2 regions of the Actinomyces sp. 432 genome follow, and region 1 is predicted to be linked to the other one. Evidence: riboswitches for the same ligand, from Rfam matches in the RefSeq annotation. Region 1 holds a riboswitch; the other holds the start of a gene.

What was found. A riboswitch is a leader RNA that binds a small molecule or an ion and turns the genes downstream of it on or off. The one in region 1 is predicted to bind FMN.
Region 2: it holds a riboswitch for FMN, as region 1 does, so the genes downstream of both, ribD (bifunctional diaminohydroxyphosphoribosylaminopyrimidine deaminase/5-amino-6-(5-phosphoribosylamino)uracil reductase RibD) here and CWT12_RS05690 (ABC transporter permease) in region 1, are expected to answer to the same signal.

What each region holds. Positions count from the first base shown of each region.
Region 1 covers NZ_CP025249.1:1,376,496-1,386,657, forward strand. The annotation lists gene CWT12_RS05660 (helix-turn-helix transcriptional regulator) at 1-2, opposite strand, end outside; gene CWT12_RS05665 (helix-turn-helix transcriptional regulator) at 4-1,065, opposite strand; gene CWT12_RS05670 (DUF3866 family protein) at 1,132-2,373, shown strand; gene CWT12_RS05675 (phosphoribosyl-ATP diphosphatase) at 2,416-2,679, shown strand; gene hisG (ATP phosphoribosyltransferase) at 2,762-3,607, shown strand; gene CWT12_RS05685 (ABC transporter substrate-binding protein) at 3,637-4,674, opposite strand; gene CWT12_RS05690 (ABC transporter permease) at 4,776-5,504, opposite strand; FMN riboswitch at 5,797-5,939, opposite strand; gene amrS (AmmeMemoRadiSam system radical SAM enzyme) at 6,063-7,190, opposite strand; partial or broken gene amrB (AmmeMemoRadiSam system protein B) at 7,408-8,610, opposite strand; gene putP (sodium/proline symporter PutP) at 8,686-10,162, opposite strand, start outside.
Region 2 covers NZ_CP025249.1:1,759,051-1,769,212, reverse strand. The annotation lists gene CWT12_RS07375 (DegV family protein) at 1-568, shown strand, start outside; gene CWT12_RS07370 (ComEA family DNA-binding protein) at 668-1,459, shown strand; gene CWT12_RS07365 (ComEC/Rec2 family competence protein) at 1,456-3,192, shown strand; gene holA (DNA polymerase III subunit delta) at 3,189-4,229, shown strand; gene ribH (6,7-dimethyl-8-ribityllumazine synthase) at 4,271-4,747, opposite strand; gene CWT12_RS07350 (bifunctional 3,4-dihydroxy-2-butanone-4-phosphate synthase/GTP cyclohydrolase II) at 4,744-6,000, opposite strand; gene CWT12_RS07345 (riboflavin synthase) at 6,135-6,773, opposite strand; gene ribD (bifunctional diaminohydroxyphosphoribosylaminopyrimidine deaminase/5-amino-6-(5-phosphoribosylamino)uracil reductase RibD) at 6,773-7,879, opposite strand; FMN riboswitch at 7,966-8,094, opposite strand; gene CWT12_RS07335 (DUF1846 domain-containing protein) at 8,163-9,650, opposite strand; gene rpsT (30S ribosomal protein S20) at 9,896-10,156, opposite strand.

The DNA of each region.
Region 1 (10,162 bases):
ACTTCAGTCCTCCTCCGGCTGCGGTGGGGCGGACAGCGCGGCGACGGCGTTCAAGTGCTCCAGAACGTCCTGGCGCAGCTGCGCGGGTGCCAGCACGACGACGGCGTCCGCGAGCGCGGCCAGGGCGCCGGCGAAGGCGAAGCGATCAGTGAACGTGACATTGATTACATCCCACTGCTGGGGAAGGCGCCGGGCCAGGTCCCCAAGTCGTTGTCCGGGCACTGGGGGCAGCTCTCGGGGTGCTGGGCCGTCCGCCAGCTCGGCGGCGCTGTAGCTCACCAGCGCGCGCGAGCGCAGCTGCAGGGCGCGTCCGGGCGCAACCGCGATCAGCGCCTGCGCCGTGACGGGTGCGGTGATTTCGGGCGCGGGAAAGGCGTCGGCGCTGGATACCACGGACACCGGTCCGACCACACGGGCCAGACGGAACGTGCGCTGCTGCCCGGAGGCCCGGTCCAGTCCGTCCAGGTACCAGGCGCCTTCACTCATGCGCATCCGGTGCGGCTCTACTATGCGGGCACTCACCCGCCCGGAGTTGGCGGAGGCGTATTCGAAGCTCACCCGACGCCGTTCCCGGACGGCGGTGGCCAGTTCCGCGGGAACCTGCCCGCCGGAGACATCACTGCCCAGGTCGATGCTCAGGTCCGGCAGTGAGTCGGCGGCGTCGTCGACGCCGGCCACGGCCCGGATCTTCGTCAGCGCATGGCGGGCGGCGGGGGTCAGGGCCCCGGAGCGCCAGGCTGAGGCTGCCAGCTCCACGGCGGCGGCCTGCTGCGCGGTCAGTGTCAGGTCAGGCAGCGCGTAATCGGCCTCGGTGATGCGGTAGCGCGCCTGGTCCGCCTGCCCGGTGGTGGTGATGTCGATGCCCAGTTCCCGCAGCACGTCCTTGTCCCGTTCGAACATGCGGTCGGCTGAGCTGCCGCCCTCGGGATCGTATCCGGCAACCGACCCGATGATCTGTGCCTTGGTCATACCGGAGGCGGTGTTGCGCAGCGCCAGCAACAGGTTGACCTGGCGCTCCTCGGTGGGGATGGCCGTGGGCTCGGGGCGCGGCGCGGGTTCGGACACGGGGCCAGCGTATGCGCAGCGCGGGTCCGCAGCGATCGGAACACCCGGGTGGCTTAGGGTGGTTCCATGATGTGGCGTGACGGGGACGTGCTCGCGGTGCGGGAGGTCTGGGGGCAGTCCGGGAGGCGCTGTGCCGAGCTGGAGGTGCGCATCGTCTCGGCCCCGCCGGGTGCTGCCGTGCTGGGCGCCGGCGAGCCGTGCCGGGCGATCGCCTACGAGTCCGTGACCGGGCTGCCGGAGCCCGGGGAGTGGGTACGCCTGGAGGTGTCCGCCCTGGCCCGTGGCCTGGGCACTGGGGGGCACGGCATGGTCACTGCGCGGCCCGGCATACTGCCGGCGGATCCGGAGCCGGGCGGTCACCTGGTCAAGGCACGTTACATGCCCGACCAGGTCATGGTTACCGGCGTGGATGAGCAGAACACCCCGCTTCACTCGCGGCTGTCGGCCCCTATTGACGCGCTGACGCTGGCCGGCGCGCCGGTGGTGATCGCCGATCTGCATTCCTCCCTGCCCGCCATCCTGGCCGGGCTGCTACGCCCGGATCTTGACCCGGCGCTTGACCCGGTCCCTGAGGGCTTCTCTCCGGGCGCGGGCCCCGACGCGGCGGCGCGGCCCCTCCGAGTGGCGTACGTGATGACTGACGGGGGCGCGCTGCCGCTGCCCTACTCGCGCTCGGTTGCCGGGTTACAGGCGGCCGGGGTGCTCGTCGGCACCGTCAGCGTCGGCCAGTCGTGGGGCGGGGACCTGGAGGCGGTGAGCATCCACAACGGCCTACTGGCCGCCCGCCTCGTGCTGGAAGCGGACGTGATCGTCGTCACCCAGGGACCTGGCAACCTGGGTACGGATACGCCCTGGGGCTTCTCCGGGGTCGCCTGTGGTGACGCCGTGAACGCCGCAGCCGCACTGGGCGGTCGGCCGGTCGCCTGCCTGCGGGTGTCGCAGGCGGATGCCCGCCTGCGACACCGGGGAGTCTCTCATCATTCGATCACCGCCTACGGGCGCGTGGCAATGGCGGCCGCCGACGTCGTCGTGCCCGAGCTGCCCGGCGCACTGGGGACGCGGATCGCCGAGCAGGCCGCCGCCCTGTGCGGTCCCCGCGAGCTGGGGGCCGCGCACCGCTTGGTGAAGGTGGCGGTTGGGGGCCTGTATCAGGCGCTGGCAGACATGCAGCAGGCGACCGGGGTGCGGCTGAGCACCATGGGCCGCGGGCTCGATCAGGACGAGGCCGCCTTCCTGGCGGCGGCCGCCGCCGGCCGTCACGCAGCCCGACTGGTATACGAGCCCGCCGGGCGCGTCCCGCAGGATTGAGCGCGGTGCGTGCCCGTGGCGGGGCTGCACTACGCTGTGCCCATGAAGACCTTTGAGGACCTATTCGCCGAGCTGCAGGACAAGGCCGCTTCTCGCCCTGCCGGTTCCGGCACGGTTGAGGAGCTGGACCGCGGCGTGCACTTCATCGGCAAGAAGCTGGTGGAGGAGGCCGCCGAGGCGTGGATGGCCTGTGAGCACGAGTCTGACGCGGCGGCCTGCGAGGAACTCAGCCAGCTGCTGTACCACGCCCAGGTGATGATGCTGGCCAAGGGCTACACGCTCGAGGACGTTTACCGCTACCTGTGAGGCCAGGGTACGCCGGGCCCCGCATGATCCATCACCCCCACTGACCACGCTTTCAAGCTCCACTACACAGTCAAGGAACAACGTGCTGCGCATCGCCGTGCCCAATAAGGGCTCCCTGTCCGAGCCCGCCACCACCATGCTCGCCGAGGCGGGCTACCGCACCCGCCGCTCCGGTAGGGAGCTCGTCCTGGTCGACGACGCCAACCAGGTCGAGCTGTTCTTCCTGCGCCCGCGCGACATCGCCGTCTACGTCGGCCAGGGCACCGTGCACGCCGGTGTCACCGGCCGCGACCTGCTGCTGGACTCGGGCGTGGAGGCGATTGAGCACCTGCCGCTCGGCTTTGCCCGCTCCACGTTCCGCTTCGCCGCGCCCGCAGGCACCATGAGCGCGCTTGGTGATATCGAGGGCAAGCGCGTGGCGACCTCCTACGACGTTTTGGTGCGCAACTTCCTGGCGGAGCAGGGGATCAACGCCCAGACCGTGCACCTGGACGGTGCCGTGGAGTCCTCCGTGCAGCTGGGGGTGGCGGACCTGATCGCCGACGTCGTCGAGACCGGGTCGACCCTGCGGGCCGCGGGCCTGGAGACCTTCGGGGAGCCGATCCTGGCCAGCGAGGCGGTGCTGATCACCACCGAGCAGTACCGCGACGAGCCCGGCCTGGCCACGCTCGTACGCCGCCTGGAGGGGGTGCTGCGGGCCCGCTCCTACGTGCTGGTGGACTATGACATCCCCATGAACCGGATGCACCTGGCCAGCGAGATCACCCCCGGCATTGAGTCCCCCACCGTCTCGCCGCTGCAGAACCCCGACTGGGTGGCGGTGCGGGCGATGGTGCCCCGCAAGGACGCCAACCGCGTCATGGATGAGCTCTACGCAATCGGGGCGCGCGCCATCCTCGTGTCCTCCCTGGTGGCCTGCCGACTGTAAGCCCCGCCAGGATCCCACCGGGCGCTGGGTCAGGCAGTGAGCAGCGGGTCGCAGACGGCGTCTGAGGTCACGGTGGTCTCGCCGAGCAGGCCGCGGCCGGCGAGGAAGTCGATGGTCTCCCCCACCTGCTCGGGCACCAGCGCGCCCACCACCGTGTTCTCGTTGGGACGCACCAGCTCACCCGTGGCCACGGCCACCTCGCGCGCATTGTCCGCCTGCGTGGAGTCGACCAGGTCGGGCACGTACTCCTTGGTGGCCGCCACGGCGGCATCGGGGTCATCCACGAACTTGGTCATCCCGACTGCGGAGGCCGCAACTGCCGCCTCCAGCTCGCCGCGGCGGTCGGCGAGCACCTGCGGGGTGGTGATCAGGGAGGCGCCCAGCAGCGGCACCTCCTCGCCGATGGCGAGCACCCGCACCGGGGTGCCGTTCTGGGCGATTTGGACGGCGTCGTTGTTGGAGAATCCGGCGATCGCGTCGACCTTGCCGCTGGAGAGGGCGGCCTGCTGGGTGTAGCCGATCTCCTGCACATCGACGTCGTCCTCGCTCAGCCCTGCGGAGGACAACGCCACCAGCACCGAGTACCAGGTCTCCCCCGTTTTTCCGGGGGTGCCGATCGTCTTGCCGGCCAGGTCGGCCAGCTCGGTGACGTCGGACTCCTCGGGGACGATGATGCAGCCCGGGTAGCGCTGGTAGTAGCCGCCGATGATGACCAGCTCATTGCCATTGGACGCGGCCACGATGGCCTCGTCACCGCCCGCCACCACCACGTGCTCGGTCCCGGCCAGCAGGGCGTCGAACTGTCCCTCCTGCTCCCCGTGGTGGCGCAGGGAGACGCCCGGCGCGTACTCGCCGTCGGCCAGCGCCAGGTAGAAGGGCGCGAACTGCACGTTCGGGGTGTAGGTCATGCCGATCACCAGCCCGGAGGCGTCGGCGGAGGCGGAGACGTTGGAGCTCCGGGCGCCGCTGCCCGAGGCGCAGGCGGCGAGCAGGCCTACGGCGCCCGCACCCATGGCGGTCAGAACTGTGCGGCGGCTCGGAGCCGGGCGCGGGGTAAGAGCGGGCATGAGGTTCCTTTCGGTGCCGTGCGGCGGTTAGAAGATTCGGACGGGCAAAACAGAGGGAATCGGTCGGTGGGTGTTTGCGCGAGGGGGCCGGTGGTGCCGGCTCAGGTGGCGCGGCGCCCCCGCATCGAGGCGACGACGCGGCTGCGCCGCTCCAGCTCGTGCAGCACCCAGTGGATGGTGGTGGCGATGACGCAAAGCACCACGATGGTGGAGAACAGCCCGGTGGTATCGACCGTCTGGCGCTGGGAGGCGAGCACCATGCCCAGGCCCTCCCCGCCCATAGTCATCTCGCCGATCACGGCGCCGGTGACGGACAGGGTGAAGCCGGTGCGCAGGCCGGAGAGGATCGAGGGCAGCGCCATGGGCAGCTCCATGTAAATGAGCATGCTCACTCCGTGGGCGCCGTCCAGGCGGGCGGCGTCAATGACATCGGTATCCAGTCCACGCAGGCCCAGCAGGACCGTGACGGTGATGGGGAAGAAGACCATGAGCACGCACAGGACCACGGTCGGCACCGTCCCGTAGCCGATCCACACCACCAGTAGCGGGGCAATGGCGATGGCTGGAACTGCCTGGGACGCCGCCACATACGGCAGGACGGCGCGGGAGAAGCGGCGGGAGCGGTACAGGGTCCAGGCCAGGGGCAGCGATAGGGCGGCGGCGGCCAGGCAGCCGAGCAGCGCCTCCCGCAGGGTCACCCAGGCGTATCCGGCCAGGCCGCCCTGGGTGAAGGCGAGCACCAGGCGGCGGGCGACGTCGAGGGGGCCGGGCAGGAAGACCGGCGGGATCAGTCCGGCGCGGGTAATCGCCCACCAGGCCAGCAGCAGCATGGCCCCAAGCGTCACGGGCGGGCTCAGCAACGGTCGCAGCAGGCAGGGCGATCCGATGTGCGGGCTCCGCGGCGCGCGGGCGGCCTCGCGTTCGGCCACGCCGAGGCCGATGCTGGCGACGGTGGCGCTCGTCATGCACAGTGTCCTCTCCGGCTCCCCCGGAGCACCCACCCCGGGGCACTCCGGGGTGACGGGCGGTACGCGCGTAGCGCCGCACGGCGCGGGTCCCTGCCTACAGCCGGGATGCGCCCGCATGGGAGCGCACCACGATCCGCCGACGCCGGACGCGCGCCACGTGTCTCCTCCCATCCGGACTTTAACCGTCGGTACCGGAATTCCACCGGCTCAGCCGACCGCGCCCACCCTGCGGGTGGATGCGGTCGGGTCGCGGACTGTCACCGCCGGTTCGGGCTTTCACCGACCCCGGAGCACGTTGTATGCATCTCCGACATTAGCGGCTGGTGACGGCAGCGGCAACCCCGCTCACCACTCCGAAGTCTTTTGCACATACGCGGCTAAGTGCACCAGGACGCGGACCGTGGACGTGTTCGCCGCTGCTCACCATTCCGTCGGGGCCAGGCGCCACGGGAATGCTGCCGCTCCGCCGCCGGGGTCGTCGGCGTCGAACAGGCCGGGCAGCCGCCGCCCGCAGTGCCGGCAGCAACCCGCCGTATCCAGCTCGTAGGTCTCCACCATGTAGCCATGGCGAGCGATAACCGCCTGCCCGCAGCCCGGGCACAGGGTCGTCGTGCCCTCCCCGCTACGCACATTGCCGAGGTACACGAAGCGCAGCCCCGCGTCCAGCGCCGCGCGGCGGGCCCGGCGCAGTGTCGCCACCGGCGTCGGCGGCCGGTCCAGCATGCGGTGGGCGGGATGGAAGGCCGTCAGGTGCAGCGGCGTGTCCGCACCAAGTGCGCTAACCACCCAGGCGGCGAGCCGACCGACCTCCTCGGGCGAGTCGTTCAGGCCCGGGATGAGCAGCGTGGTCAGCTCCAGCCAGGCAGTGGTGCGCTCGCGCACGCGCACCAGCGTGTCCTGCACGTCCCGCAGCCGCGCGCCGGTGACCTTCCGGTAGAAGTCCTCGGTGAAGCCCTTGAGGTCAATGTTCGCGGCGTCGACGGCGCCGAACAGCTCCAGCGCCGGCTGGTCGCAGATCCACCCGGCGCTGACCGCGTAGGCCAGCAGCCCGCGCTCGTGGCAGGCGCGGGCAGTGTCGATGGCGTACTCGGCGAAGACCACCGGGTCGTTGTAGGTGAAGGCGACAGCGCGGGCACCCAACCGGGCGGCCTGATCGGCGATCCGGTCCGGTGGGGCGTCCACGCTCAGCACCTCGGTGGAGCGGGCTGTGGAGATCTCCCAGTTCTGACAGAACTTGCACGACAGGTTGCAGCCTGCGGTGCCGAAGGACAGCACTGAACTGCCGGGGTGGACGTGGTTCAGCGGCTTCTTCTCAACCGGGTCCAGGCACACACCCGTGGACCGGCCATAGGCGGTCAGCACAATCCGCTCCCCGTTGCGCCGCCGCACGAAGCAGAAGCCGCGCTGTCCCTCCCGCAGGCGGCAGTGGCGCGAGCACAGGTCGCACTGCAGCCGCCCGTCCGGCAGCGGGTGCCACCAGCGGGCCGTGTAGCCGGCGTCCCCACCTGCGGTGCCCGGCCGGGAGACGGGCGGGGCGGAGGCGGTCATGACTCCTCCCAGGCGCGGACCCGGTAGGTCTCCGCGACCAGTTCCGCATCCCAGAATCCGGCGGGCCAGCCGGCCTTGCGCTTGAGCCGGCGCAGGAATTCGGCCGGGTCGGGCAGCTCGTCCCATACCTGCGGCAGGAAGGTGGCGCGCCGGGCCCCAGCGACAGCACTACGCCGTCGACGCCGGGGCGCAGGCGGCGGAGCAGCTCCTGCTCCTCATGGACCTCCAGGCGTTCCGGCGTACTCAGCACCGACACCTCCAGGCTCAGGGCCGGCAGCTCCGTGGCCGTGACGGGCGGAAACCGCGGGTCGCGCAGGGCGGCGGCAACGGCGTTGGCCACGACGTCCTCGCCAAGCGGTCGGCGCGCCTCCAGCGAGCCGATGCAGCCGCGCAGAGAGCCGTCCGCGCTGCGCAGGGTTACGAAGGCGGCACCGGGACGATCCAGCCAGTTGGGCCCCTCCCCCGCCGGCAACTCGGCGGGATAGCCGGCCTCGGCGCCCACGGCGCGGGCGATCGCCCGGCGTGCCAGCGGCAGCAGCGTGTTTCCGGCGTCGGCGGGCGGCTCGGTCGCCTGTGTATCCGCGGCTGCCACGGTGACGGCAGGTTCGTCCCCTGCGGTGGGCGCCTCGTGGAGGGCGACGGCGCAGTAGCCGACCACCCGGTCCGGGTTACCGGCGGTGTCGGCCGATGTGCACCGCCCCAGCAGTTCGGCGCGCATGCCGTGCTCCTGCGCGGCCAGAAGCATGCCGTTCAACGGGGTGGCGCCGCAGGCGCGGTCGTGCGGGATGGTGGAGTCCAGTGCCAGGATGCGCGCAACGGTCTCCGTGTCAACCGCTATTGCCAGGTCTTGCGGCAGGTAGTGGGACAGGTCGGAGGAGATGATGATGACGGTCTCCGGCCCGCCCCACAGTGCACTGATCACGTCGGCAACGGTGCGGGCCGAGGCGTCGCCGGCCGCCAGTGGCACCACTGTTACATCGCCGAGCACCGTCTGGATGAAGGGCAGCTGCACCTCCAGGGAGTGCTCCTGGGCGTGTACCTCCGGCGCGGTGCTCACCCCGGGCAGGGTGGCTGCCTGGGCGCAGCCGGCAGCGTCAGCCTCCAGCACTCCCAGGGGCGTGGCCAGCTGGTCCGCGCCAGGCAGGGCCAGCCCGCGCACCGGCACTCGGTGGGTGGGGCCGAGCAGCACCACTCGGGTGATGCGCCCCCGGCCTGCCTCCAGGCGCGCGTAGGCGCGCGCCGCCATGGGGCCGGAGTAGATGTAGCCGGCGTGCGGGACAACGAGGGCCTTGGGCACGGTCACGTGCCCAGGCAATTGGGTGCGTTCCTGGGTGAGCAGGTCGGCGAGCGCGCGTTTCAGGGCGCGGTCGTCCCCGGGGTAGAAGCTTCCGGCGACGGCTGGACGGCGGACGATCTTCATAGCGTTCTCTCCCTTGAGCACCACCAGGATACTCCGGTTCGGTACGCGCAGGCCGGGCCCCCAGTCCGGCGGGTGTCAGCGGGCGGCGGCCACCGCGGCCTCGAACTCGTCGGCGACCGCCGCATCGGGATGCCCCGCCCGCGAGACCAGCCAGGCTGCCAGGGCATTGGCGGCGAAGCCGGGGGCGAGCTCGTACAGGTCGAAGATGCCGCCGGGACCGCCGGAGACATTGCCCCACACCATTACCACCGCGGCGCCGGCGAGAATCCCGACGAATGCGCCCGTGGCAGTCAGCCGCTTCCAGTACAGGCACAGCAGGACTGTAGGGCCGAATGAGGCGCCGAAGCCCGCCCACGCGAAGGCGACCAGCGCCAGGATCGTGTCATTGGGCGTCCACGCCATTGCGGCGGCGATCACGGCTACGGCCAGTACGGCGAAGCGGGAGTACATGACCAGGCGGCGCTGCGAGACCTGCCGGCGGAACACGTGCCGGTACAGGTCCTCGATCAGGGCGGAGGAGGTGACCAGCAGCTGGCTGGAGATGGTGGACATGATCGCAGCCAGGATGGCGGCCAGCATGAATCCGGCGATAAACGGGTGGAACAAGAGCTGGCCCAGGGCGATGAACACGGTCTCCGGGTTGGCCAACGCGCCCCCGTCGCGCTGGAAGATGGCTACCCCGACGATGGCGGTGGCGGCGGCGCCGGCGACGGCGAACAGCATCCACCCGATCCCGATGCGGCGCCCGGAGAGCGCCTCCTGGGGGCTGCGCAGAGCCATGAAGCGCACGATGATGTGCGGTTGCCCGAAGTAGCCCAGGCCCCAGGCTAGGGAGGAGACGATTCCAATCACGGAGGTGGTGGGGCCCAGCACCGCCCAGTAGTGCGGGTCAACCTCGCTGACCGCGTGCAGGGCCGGTCCGAGCCCGCCGAGCCGGATCACTCCCACAATGGGCACGGCAACAAGCGCGGTGACCATCATGATGCCCTGCACCAAGTCCGTGTATGACACCGCCAGGAATCCGCCGACCAGCGTGTACATCACCGTAATGGCGGCAACCAGCGTCAGCCCGAGCCGGTACTCCATCCCGAAGGACGACTCGAAGAACGTGCCGCCGGAAACCATGCCGGAGGAGACGTAGAAGGTGAAGAACACGACGATTACGCCGCCACTGGCCCAACGCAGCAGGTGCCGGTCGTCGTGCAGGCGGTTGTCCAGGAAGCTGGGAATCGTGATGGAGTCGTGAGCGACCTCCGTATAGGAGCGCAGCCGGGGCGCCACGTACCGCCAGTTCAGCCAGGCGCCCGCCGTCAGCCCGACGGCGATCCATGCCTCCACCAACCCGCCGGCATATAACGCGCCCGGCAGCCCCATCAGCAGCCAGCCGGACATGTCGGAGGCGCCTGCGGACAGTGCGGTGACCGCGGGCCCGAGCCCGCGGTCCGCCAGCATGTAGTCGTCCAAGGAGTCGTTATGACCGTACGCCCACCAGCCGATCGCCACCATTCCGACGAAGTAGATGATCATGGAGATGGCTTGGAAGGTTGTCTCG
Region 2 (10,162 bases), 380 kb from region 1:
AGGGGTGGCGGTGACGACCTTGGACTCCGGTGCCTCCGGCGGCGCGCTGGGGCTGGCCGCAGTGGCAGCGGCGGAGGCCGATGACGCCCGCCGTGGGGCCGCGCGTGCGCGCGAGTCCGTAGCCCGCTCCCGCCTGTTCTTCCTGGTCCAGGACCTGTCATACCTGCGCCGCGGCGGCAGGATTGACCGTGCCACCGCATTCGCCGGGGGCACCCTGGGGATCCGGCCCCTTTTGACCACCGGGCCGCAGGGGATCAGCGTTGTGGAGATGGTCCGGGGCGCCGCCCGCGCCCGCCGACACCTGATCGCGCAGGCGGTGCGCGCGGCCGGCGGAACATCGCTGACTGGTCCGCGCCCCCCGGCCGCACCCGTGCGACTCGCCGTTCACTACTGCGACGACCCCGCCGCCGGACGCGCCCTGGAGAACGACCTGGCCGACGCGATGGTTGAGGCAGGAGCGGTCGTCGAGTCCATCATGCGCTCACCCGCCGACCCGGCCAGCCGCGTCCACCTGGGACCGGGCGCCCTCGGGATCGTGGTTGCACCGCACCTGGATCAGCCACGGTAAGGACGCCCCGTCGTCCACAGGCTCCTGTCGCCACAGGCCCGGCAGGCAGTCCCCACAGCCTTCGGGACGGACCGTGCCCGATACCTCTACCGTCGGCCTATGAGCGGCAAGCGGGTGGCGGATCGTGTGGGCAGGCGCTCCCTGGACGAATTCGTGCGTATCGCCTGCTCTACCGACCCCGCGGAGCCCGTGCGCCGTCCCCGTCGCCTCGCCCTCGCCCCCAGGGCGGCAATCGGCGTCGGCATGGCCCTGGTGGTGGTCGCACTCGCCCTGGCACTCAGGACAGTCCTGATGGCGCCGCCGTCGACGCCCCAAGCCGACTCACGGGCGCCCGCTCCCGAAACTCCCCCGGCCACCGCAACGGCTCCGGGTCCCGAGGCCCCGGAGAGCACCGCTGTGAGCACGGGCATGGCCGGCGAATTGGTGGTGCACGTGGCCGGAGCCGTGAGCAGTCCCGGCGTGGTCGTGCTCCCGGCGGGCGCGCGGGTCGTGGATGCCATCGACGCCGCCGGCGGAGCGCTGCCCGACGCGGATACCGACCAGCTCAACCTCGCCCGCACCCTGAGCGACGGCGAACAGGTGCGCGTACCACACGTGGGGGAGGACGCCTCTGCCTGGAACACCGGCGGCGGCATAGGTGAGCAGGCCGGATCCGACTCCGGCGCCACCGGCAGTGAGGGCTCGGGCACGACCGCCGGCGGGCGCGTCAACATCAACACCGCTGACGCCGCCGAGCTCGAGGCGCTGCCCGGTATCGGTCCGGCCTTGGCCCAGCGCATCGTCGACTACCGAAATGAGCACGGCCCCTTCGCCTCTGTAGACGAGCTGACGAGTGTCTCCGGCATCGGTGCGGCCAAGCTCGAGGCCCTACGGGACCGGGCGGCGGTATGAGTCGAACGAGCCGGTTCCTACAACGACGCCCCGCGGGCCGCAACGCGCCCCGCGCGGACGTCGCGCCCTGGGACGAGCCCAGTACGCTGCGACGCCTGTCCCCGCGCCCTCGCACTCGTCATGCCACCAGGGACCGCGCCCCGGAACCGTTGGACCTGCGGCTGGCGCCAGCCGCCGCAGCGGCCTGGGCGTCCGCCTTCTGGGCTGTGGGTCTGGGTGGGCCCCGCCCCTGGTCCCCAGCTCTGCTGGGGGCACTGGTCGCCGTGGCCGCGGCGATGCCACTCGGCGCGGCGGCGGCACGGTTCCGCCCTCCTCGTCACCGGCACGATCCCAGGCCCGGGGCGGGCTACCTTGAGGACTCGGCCGTAGGCTCACTGGCGGCCTCCCTGCTTGCCCTGGCCCTGACCATCACGGCAGTGCTGACCGTGACAGCAGCCGACTCCTGGTCCCGCGCTCGCGACCCGCTCACAATCGCCGCACAGGAGGAGCGCACCGTCACCTTGACTGGCACGCTCACCCGTACTCCGCGTGCCACCGCTACATCCAGGCGCACGACCGTACTCTCCGCGCTGTCCGTGGACGCCGTCGACGGTGCCCCCTCACACTTGACTGCCACTGTCCTGGGAGACGCCGACTGGTTGGCGGTCCCCCTGGGGGCGCCGGTGCGGGTGCGGGCGCGGCTGCGCCCCGCTGCCCCCGGTAAGAGCGAGGCGGCCATCATCGGCGCCAACGCGACCGTGAGCGTGACCGGCCCGGCCACGGGCCTCCTGAGCATCGTGGCGCGGCTAAGGGACGGGCTCGGCGACGCCGTGGGACCAGAGCCGACCGCGCCTGCCGCGGACCCCTCGCGGACCGGAGTGGACTGGCCTGCCGGTACCCGCGCCCTGGTGCCCGGCGTCGCCCTCGGCGACGACCACGCCCTGCCTACGCCGGTGCGGGAGGACATGCGGGCTGTCTCTATGACGCATTTGACCGCAGTGTCCGGCCAGCACGTCGCCATCGTCCTGGGGCTGGTGCTGGCCGCCCTGGGGGCTGCGCCCCGATGGGCGCGCGCCGCCGTGGGGGCACTGGTTCTGGCCGGGCTGGTGGTGCTTGTGCGGCCGGATGGATCCGTGCTGCGGGCGGCGGCTATGGGCGCGGTGATGCTGCTGGGCGTGGGTGCGGGACGGCGCTCCGCCTCCCTGCCCGCCCTCAGCGCGGGCGTGATCGTCCTGCTGCTGCTTGATCCCTGGCAGGCCCGCGACTACGGCTTCGCACTGTCGGTGCTTGCCACGGCCGGCATCCTCCTCGGTTCTGCGCCGCTGACCGCCGTGCTGTCCCGGCGCCTGCCACGTCCACTGGCCGCCGGGGTGGCGCTCCCGCTGGTTGCGCAGCTCGCCTGCGCCCCGGTGCTGGTGCTGCTGCGCCCGACCGTAGGGATCTGGTCGGTGCCGGCAAATGTGCTCGCCGCCCCACCGGTGCCGGTGGCAACCGTGTGCGGCATCCTCGCGGCCCTGGTGTCACCGCTGAGCCCGCGGGCCGCGGTCCTCATAGCCTGGCCGGCGACGGCGTCATGCGCCTGGCTGGTACTAGTGGCCCGCGCCTTCGCCCGCCTGCCCGGGGCATCGGTCAACTGGCCGGGGCACATTACCGGGGCGCTACTGCTGGCGGGTATTGAAGCCGCAGTGATCGCCGCCGCCTACTGGCGGGGGCGGCGTCGCACGCTTCGTCGGCGCAGGCGTGGCAGGCTATGAGCCATGGCAACCTCACGACCCTCCCGCGGCGCGCGTCGTACCCCGACGGACCCGCCTGGGACGAGGTGCGCCTCGCGCCCATCGTGCTGATAAGAGCGGGAGAGGAGCTGCTGGCCGACCGGGCCGTCGCCCGGCTCCTGGCCCAGGCACGTCAGCAGGACCCGGCCACGGAGGTCAGCACCGTGGAGGCCGCCACCTACGAGTCCCACCAGCTGGACACGCTGGTATCACCGTCCCTGTTCGGTGAGCCCAAGCTAGTGCTCATCCCCTCCCTTGAGCAGATGACTGACGCGCTGCTGACCGACCTACTCGCCTATGTGCCGGCACCCGCCCCAGACGTCGTCGTCGTACTGCGGCACAATGGCGGCCAGCGCGGCAAGAAGCTGTTGGAGGCGCTGGCCAAGTCCCCCTACCCGGTAGTGACTATCCAGGCGGTGAAGTCCCCCAAGGACAAGGCCGCCCTGGTGGGTGCGGATGTGCGGCGCGCCGGACGGCGCATTGATCCCGAGGCCGTCGGCGCACTGGTGGACGCCCTCGGCAACGACTTGCGGGAACTGTGCGCCGCAGCCGAGCAGCTGGTTAGCGACACCCAGGGAACGATCACCGTAGAGGCAGTCAACACCTACTACGCCGGCCGCTTCGAGGCCACCGGCTTCACTGTTGCCGACGCAGCCGCGGCCGGGAACGTCGTCAAGGCCGTCACCGCCCTGCGGCACGCCCTGGCTACCGGCACCGATCCCGTGCCCATCGTCGCCGCCCTGGCCATGAAGATACGTCAGCTCGCCCGGGTTGCCGCCATGGGCGGTCGCCGGGGAGTGACGGCCCGCGACCTGGGCATGGCGCCGTGGCAGGCCGATCGCGCCCGCCGTGAACTGGCCGGCTGGTCCGATGACGCCCTCGCCGTTGCGATCCAGGCGGTGGCCCGCGCCGACGCCGAGGTCAAGGGCGCCTCCCGCGACCCTGTTTACGCGGTCGAACGCGCGGTGCTCACGATCTGTGACGCCCGCCGTGGCCGGCTTCCCCGGCGCGCCTCCTAGGACCGCGCCCGCCTCGGGCGACGGGCGCGGGCCCCCACTGCTCAGCCGTCCGCGAGGCGGGCCAGCGTGAGCGCTGTGCTCATCGCCGCGCACGCCGCCTCGTAGCCCTTGTCCTCATCGGATCCCGGAGCGCCGCAACGGGCCAGCGCCTGGGCCTCGGTATCGCAGGTGAGCAGGCCGAACCCCACCGGCACCCCGGTGTCCAGGGCAACTCGGCTCAGCCCATCGGTGGCGGCCCGGCACACGTAGTCGAAGTGCGGGGTGCCGCCGCGGATGACGACTCCCAGCGCAACCACGGCCTCGGCCCCGCCCCGCGCGGCAGCGGCAGCGAGGATCGGCAGCTCGAAGGAACCGACCGCCCGCACGACGCTTGCCTGCGCCCCCGCGTCCTCAACGGCTCGCAGTGCCCCCGCGAGCAGGCCGTCCATGACCTGCTCATGCCATTGCGCGGCGACAACCGTCACCCGCATGCCTGGCGCGTGCGGCGCGCTCTGCTCCGGTGCCCCGGTTCCACTCATCGTGCTGCTCCTTCTGCTCTGGTACTGGTGTGTGCGGGTCGAACGCTGGCGGCGGGATCAGCGGACTGCGGTACGACTGCGGGCGATGCATCACCGAGCTCAGGGCCGGCGAGCAGATGGCCCATGCGATCGCGCTTGGTACGCAGATAAGCGAGGTTCTCCCCATTGGTGAAGGTCGGGGTCGCCCGCCGGGCGGAAACGCGCACCCCGTAACGCTCCAGGCCCGTAACCTTGTCCGGATTATTCGTCATGAGCTCCACCGAGCGCACTCCCAGGAAACGCAGCACCTGGGCGGCCGTGGCATAACTGCGCGCATCAACCGGCAGCCCCAGGGCGACGTTGGCATCCAGGGTGTCCATGCCCGCCTCCTGAAGCGCATAGGCCCGCAGCTTGTCGATCAGGCCGATGCCGCGCCCCTCGTGGTCGGAGGCGTAGACAAGCACACCGCGTCCGCGAGCGCTGATCTCCTCCATCGCGGCGCGTAGCTGCGGACCGCAATCACAGCGCAGGGAGGACAGCACGTCGCCGGTCAGGCAGGCGGAGTGCACTCGGGTGAGGACATCCTCACCGTCCGCGATACTGCCGCACACGAGTGCCAGGTACTCGGCGCCGTCTACCCTGGAGCGCAGGGCGTGCGCGGTGAACTCCCCGTGCGCAGTGGGCAGATGCGCGGTGACGACCTTCTCGACGAGCTCCTCGTGCAGCCACCGGAAGCGCTCCAGGTCCTCGACCGAGATCATGGGCAGTGAGTGCGCGTCGGCGAACTCCCGTAGTTGGTGGCGGCGCGCCATGGTTCCGTCGTCGTTGACGATCTCGACTAGGACCCCGACCGGCCGGTGTCCCGATAGGCGCATGAGATCGACGGCGGCCTCCGTGTGCCCACGGCGCGCCAGGATTCCGCCCTCGCGTGCACGCAGGGGGAACACGTGGCCGGGGTGGACGAGGTCGGCCGGCGCCGACCCGGGGTCGGCTATGACGCGAATGGTGCGTGCCCGGTCATCCGCGCTCACGCCGGTGGTTATCCCAAGGCTGGCGTCGGCGCTCAGCGTGAAGGCCGTCCGCTTGGGATCGGTGTTGTGCTCGGTCATCATGGGGATGTCCAGGCGGTCTAGTTCACCGGCCGTCGTCGGAACACAGATGATGCCCGTTGAGTGGCGGATCGCGAATGCCAGCTGCTGGGGCGTGGCCGTGTCCGCCGCGAAGACGAGGTCTCCCTCGTTCTCCCGGCCCTCGTCGTCGACCACGATGACCATGCGGCCCTGCCGGAGCGCGTCAAGGGCCTGCTCGACGGTGTCAAGGCGAGTGCCGTCATGACCGCCGGGGCGGTGGCCCGGCTGGGTGCCCGCGGGCCCACGCTGCGCCGTGGGAGGGCAGCTGGTGGGCATGCTCACTCCTCCTCCAGGTGGGAGTCTGCGGCCAGGAGCCGCTCGACGTACTTCGCCATGACATCTACCTCCAGATTCACCCGGTCGCCCGGCATCCTGATACCGAGTGTCGTACGGCGCAGAGTCTCGGGAATGAGACTGACGCTGAAGAACGGCTCGTCCCGGTCAGGCCCCCTGCCGCCGCCGGCGCTGACGCCGACCACGGTCAGGGATACCCCGTCGACGGCGACCGAGCCCTTGGCGGCGACGTACCGGGCAAGATCCTGAGGCAGGCCGACTCGCAGGAGGTCCCAGTTCTCCCCGTGCCGGCGCTCAAGGACCTCGGTTGCGGCGTCGACATGGCCCTGGACCACGTGGCCGCCGAGCCGGTCACCCATGCGCAGCGCCCGCTCGAGGTTGACGCGGTCCCCGGGAGCAAGCATCCCCAGGGCCGTGCGCGTGAGCGTCTCCGCCATCAGGTCTGCGGTGAAGGCGCCGTCGTGCAGCTCGGCGACGGTAAGGCAACAGCCGTTGACGCAGACGGAGTCGCCCTCCCGGGCGTCCGCGGTGACGGTGGGTGCGGCTACCGTGAGCCGGGCGGACTCTGCGTAGGTGTCGAGCCGGATGACCCGCCCGAGCTCCTCGATAATTCCCGTGAACATTAGTGAATCTCCTCGGTATTCATGCCGGTGAGCGGGGTGGTTGATGAGACGGCGCGGTGCCGGCCGCCGGGTTCGCCGGCCACCCGGACCACAAGATCCTCGCCTGCGCCCAGGACCTCAGCCTTGACGTGCTCGAGCCGCAGGATGTCAGCGATTGTTGACACTCCGAAGTCTGCGACGGCGGCGGGCCCCGCACCTAGCAGCGCGGGCGCAATGTAGGCGACCACTTCATCGATCAGGCCTGCGCGCAGGAAGGCGGCCGCAAGGGTCGGGCCGCCCTCCAGGAGGACGTGGCGGACCTGCCTGGATGCCAAGGTGGCCAGAACGGCGTGCGGATCGTGCTGCGGCAGCAGCAGGTGGTTGGCGTCGGCGAGTACCTGTGCGGTGGGCGGGATCGGCCGCGAGCCGGCAACCACCCGCAGCGGCTGCAGTCGGTCAGGTGCCGGCCGCCCCGACTGGTCGCGGATGGTCAGGGCCGGGTCGTCGGCCAGGACGGTGCCGGTACCCACCATGATGGCGTCACAGTCCCGGCGCAGCCGGTGGGCGTCATGCCGGGCCGTAGCGGAGGTGATCCACCGGCTTGTCGCGTCGGCGGCGGCGATGCGGCCGTCGAGGGTCGCCGCGAGCTTCCACGTCACCATGGGACGGCCCGTGGTGACGGCGAAGATCCACGGGCGAATGAGCTCAGCGGCCTGCTCGGCGTAAATACCCCGCTTGACGCTGACCCCGGCGGCTGCGAGCGCCTCCGCGCCACCCCGAGCCTGCGCAGTGGGATCCGCCAGCGCGTAGACGACCGTGGCGACCCCGGCGTCCAGGAGCGCCTGGGTGCAAGGACCGGTACGGCCTTGATGGTTGCAGGGCTCAAGTGTGACGACGGCGGTGGTGCCGCGCGCGCTGATGCCCTTTGCTGCCAGACTAGTCAGGGCGTCGACCTCGGCGTGGGCAGTGCCTGCGCCACGGTGATGCCCCTCGGCCAGGACGTCGCCGGCGGGGGAGACAATGACGCAACCGACGCGGGGATTAGGGCCGGCGGGGGCGTCCGGCGAGGCGGCGATGGCGATGGCGCGCAGCATCGCGGCCCGCTCCGCCAATGAGAATGCGGTCATGTGATCCTCTCTCCCGGGCGCGCTGGGGGAGAGGACACGCGGGTGTAGCGGACGGCAGGAAGATAGCGCGCCGCAGCACCGAGTGCCCGTGTGCACTTCCCATCCGGACTATCACCGTCGGTCCAGGAGTCTCACCTGGTCAGCCGCCCGCAGCTGCGGGCGGGTCGCGGACTGTCACCGCCGGCTCGGACTTACACCGACCCCAGAGCACACGAGAATGTCTCGTCGCGGTGAATATACCGAGTTACGGTCACTGGCACCAGCGGTTCGCGCCAAGGCGTCACTACTTCTTGCGATAGAGGGACTTCGTGGCGAATACCGGCTCATTGGTCACCTGGATCCCCAGGGACCGGAAGATGCCCTCATCCACCGGCCCCAGGATGGTTGAGGTGTGCACGTCGCAGCCGCGCAGGCTGCCCAGCTGGTCCAGTGCGCGGGCCGCGTTGGCGTCCCCGTTGGCGGACACCGCCAGCGCGATCAGCACCTCATCGGTGTGCAGGCGCGGGTTGCGGCTGCCCAGGTGGCGGGTCTTGAGGGTCTGGATCGGCTCGATCGACTCCTTGGCCAGCAGGTCCACCTCCGGGTCGATACCGGCCAGGCGCTTGAGGGCGTTGAGCAGCATGGCGGAGGAGCAGCCCAGCAGCGGGGAGGTCTTGCCCAGCTCGATCGTTCCGTCCGGCAGCTCAATGGCCGCCGCAGGGGCGTCGGTCGCAGCGGCCAGTTCCAGCGTCGGCCGGACCACGGGACGGTCCTCCTTGGCTATGCCGAGCTTGCTCATAAGCAGGGCGATGCGCCCTGACTGGACCGGCTCGAGCATGTCCCGCTTCTCCACCACCAGCGCCTTGTAGTAGCGGCGGATCACCTCTTGCTTGGAGGCCTCCCGGCACACGGCGTCGTCACTGATGCAGTAGCCGACCATATTCACCCCCATGTCGGTGGGAGAGGCGTAGGGGGAGGCGCCCATGATCTGCTCGAACAGGCGGGACAGTACCGGGAACACCTCGACGTCGCGGTTGTAGTTGACCGTCTGTACGCCGTGGGCGGCCAGGTGGTAGGGGTCGATCATGTTCACGTCGTCGAGGTCGGCGGTGGCGGCCTCGTAGGCGATGTTGACGGGGTGGTCAAGCGGTAGGTTCCAGATGGGGAAGGTCTCGAACTTGGCGTAGCCGGAGGAGATGCCGCGCATGTGGTCGTGGTAGATCTGCGACAGGCAGGTGGCCATCTTGCCCGAGCCCGGCCCCGGCGCGGTGACGACGATCAGATCGCGGGACGTCTCGATGTACTCGTTGCGCCCGTACCCCTGGTCGGAGACGATGCGGGCTACGTCGTTGGGATATCCCGGGATCGGGAAGTGGCGGTAGACGTTGATTCCGAGCTTGTTCAGCTTGCGCTTGAACTCGGCGGCCTGCTGGTTGTCATCCGTCCACTGGGTGATCACCACGCTGCCCACGTACAGCCCGTAGTCGCGGAAGGCGTCTACGTGGCGCAGCACCTCGTCCTCGTAGGAGGTGCCGTGGTCGGCGCGGATCTTGTTCCGGGAGAAGTCCTTGGCGTTGACGGCGACGATGATCTCGACGTCGTCGGCCAGCTCGGCGAGCATCACGATCTTGTTGTCGGGGGTGAAGCCGGGCAGGACGCGGGAGGCGTGCATGTCATCGATGAGCTTGCCGCCGAACTCCAGGTACAGCTTGCCGCCGAACTGGGCGCGCCGCTGGGCGATGCGCTCGGACTGCATCTTGAGGTACTTGTCCCGATCAAACCCGATACGCATGCCTTCTCCTCGCGGTCGCTTCAATGGTGCGGCCTGGCGGTAGGACGCCGGCCTGAGGAATCGTAACGCCATCGGCGCATGCCGATAGAACCGCGCCAATGGATGGAAGTCTCACGTGCCTTCCGGGACGGGGCCGGACCGCCAGGGGAGTCTGGTGTATTGCGCAGCAGGGATGAGGGAAGAAATGCGGAGGGGCGTCCCTCCGGTGAGGGACGCCCCTCGTGGCGCAGTTGGATGCGCAACGATCACATGGCGTTGACGCGCTTGGCCAGCTTGGACTTGCGGTTGCGGGCCTGGTTGCGGTGAATGACGCCCTTGGAGACGGCCTTGTCCAGCTTGCGGGAGGCCTTGCGCAGGTGCTCCTCGGCTGCCTGCTTGTCGCCGGCCTCGACGGCCTCGCGCGTGCGGCGCACGTAGGTCTTAAGCTCGGACTTGATGGACTTGTTGCGCAGGCGGGCCTTCTCATTGGTCTTGATGCGCTTGATCTGAGACTTGATGTTCGCCACTGTGAG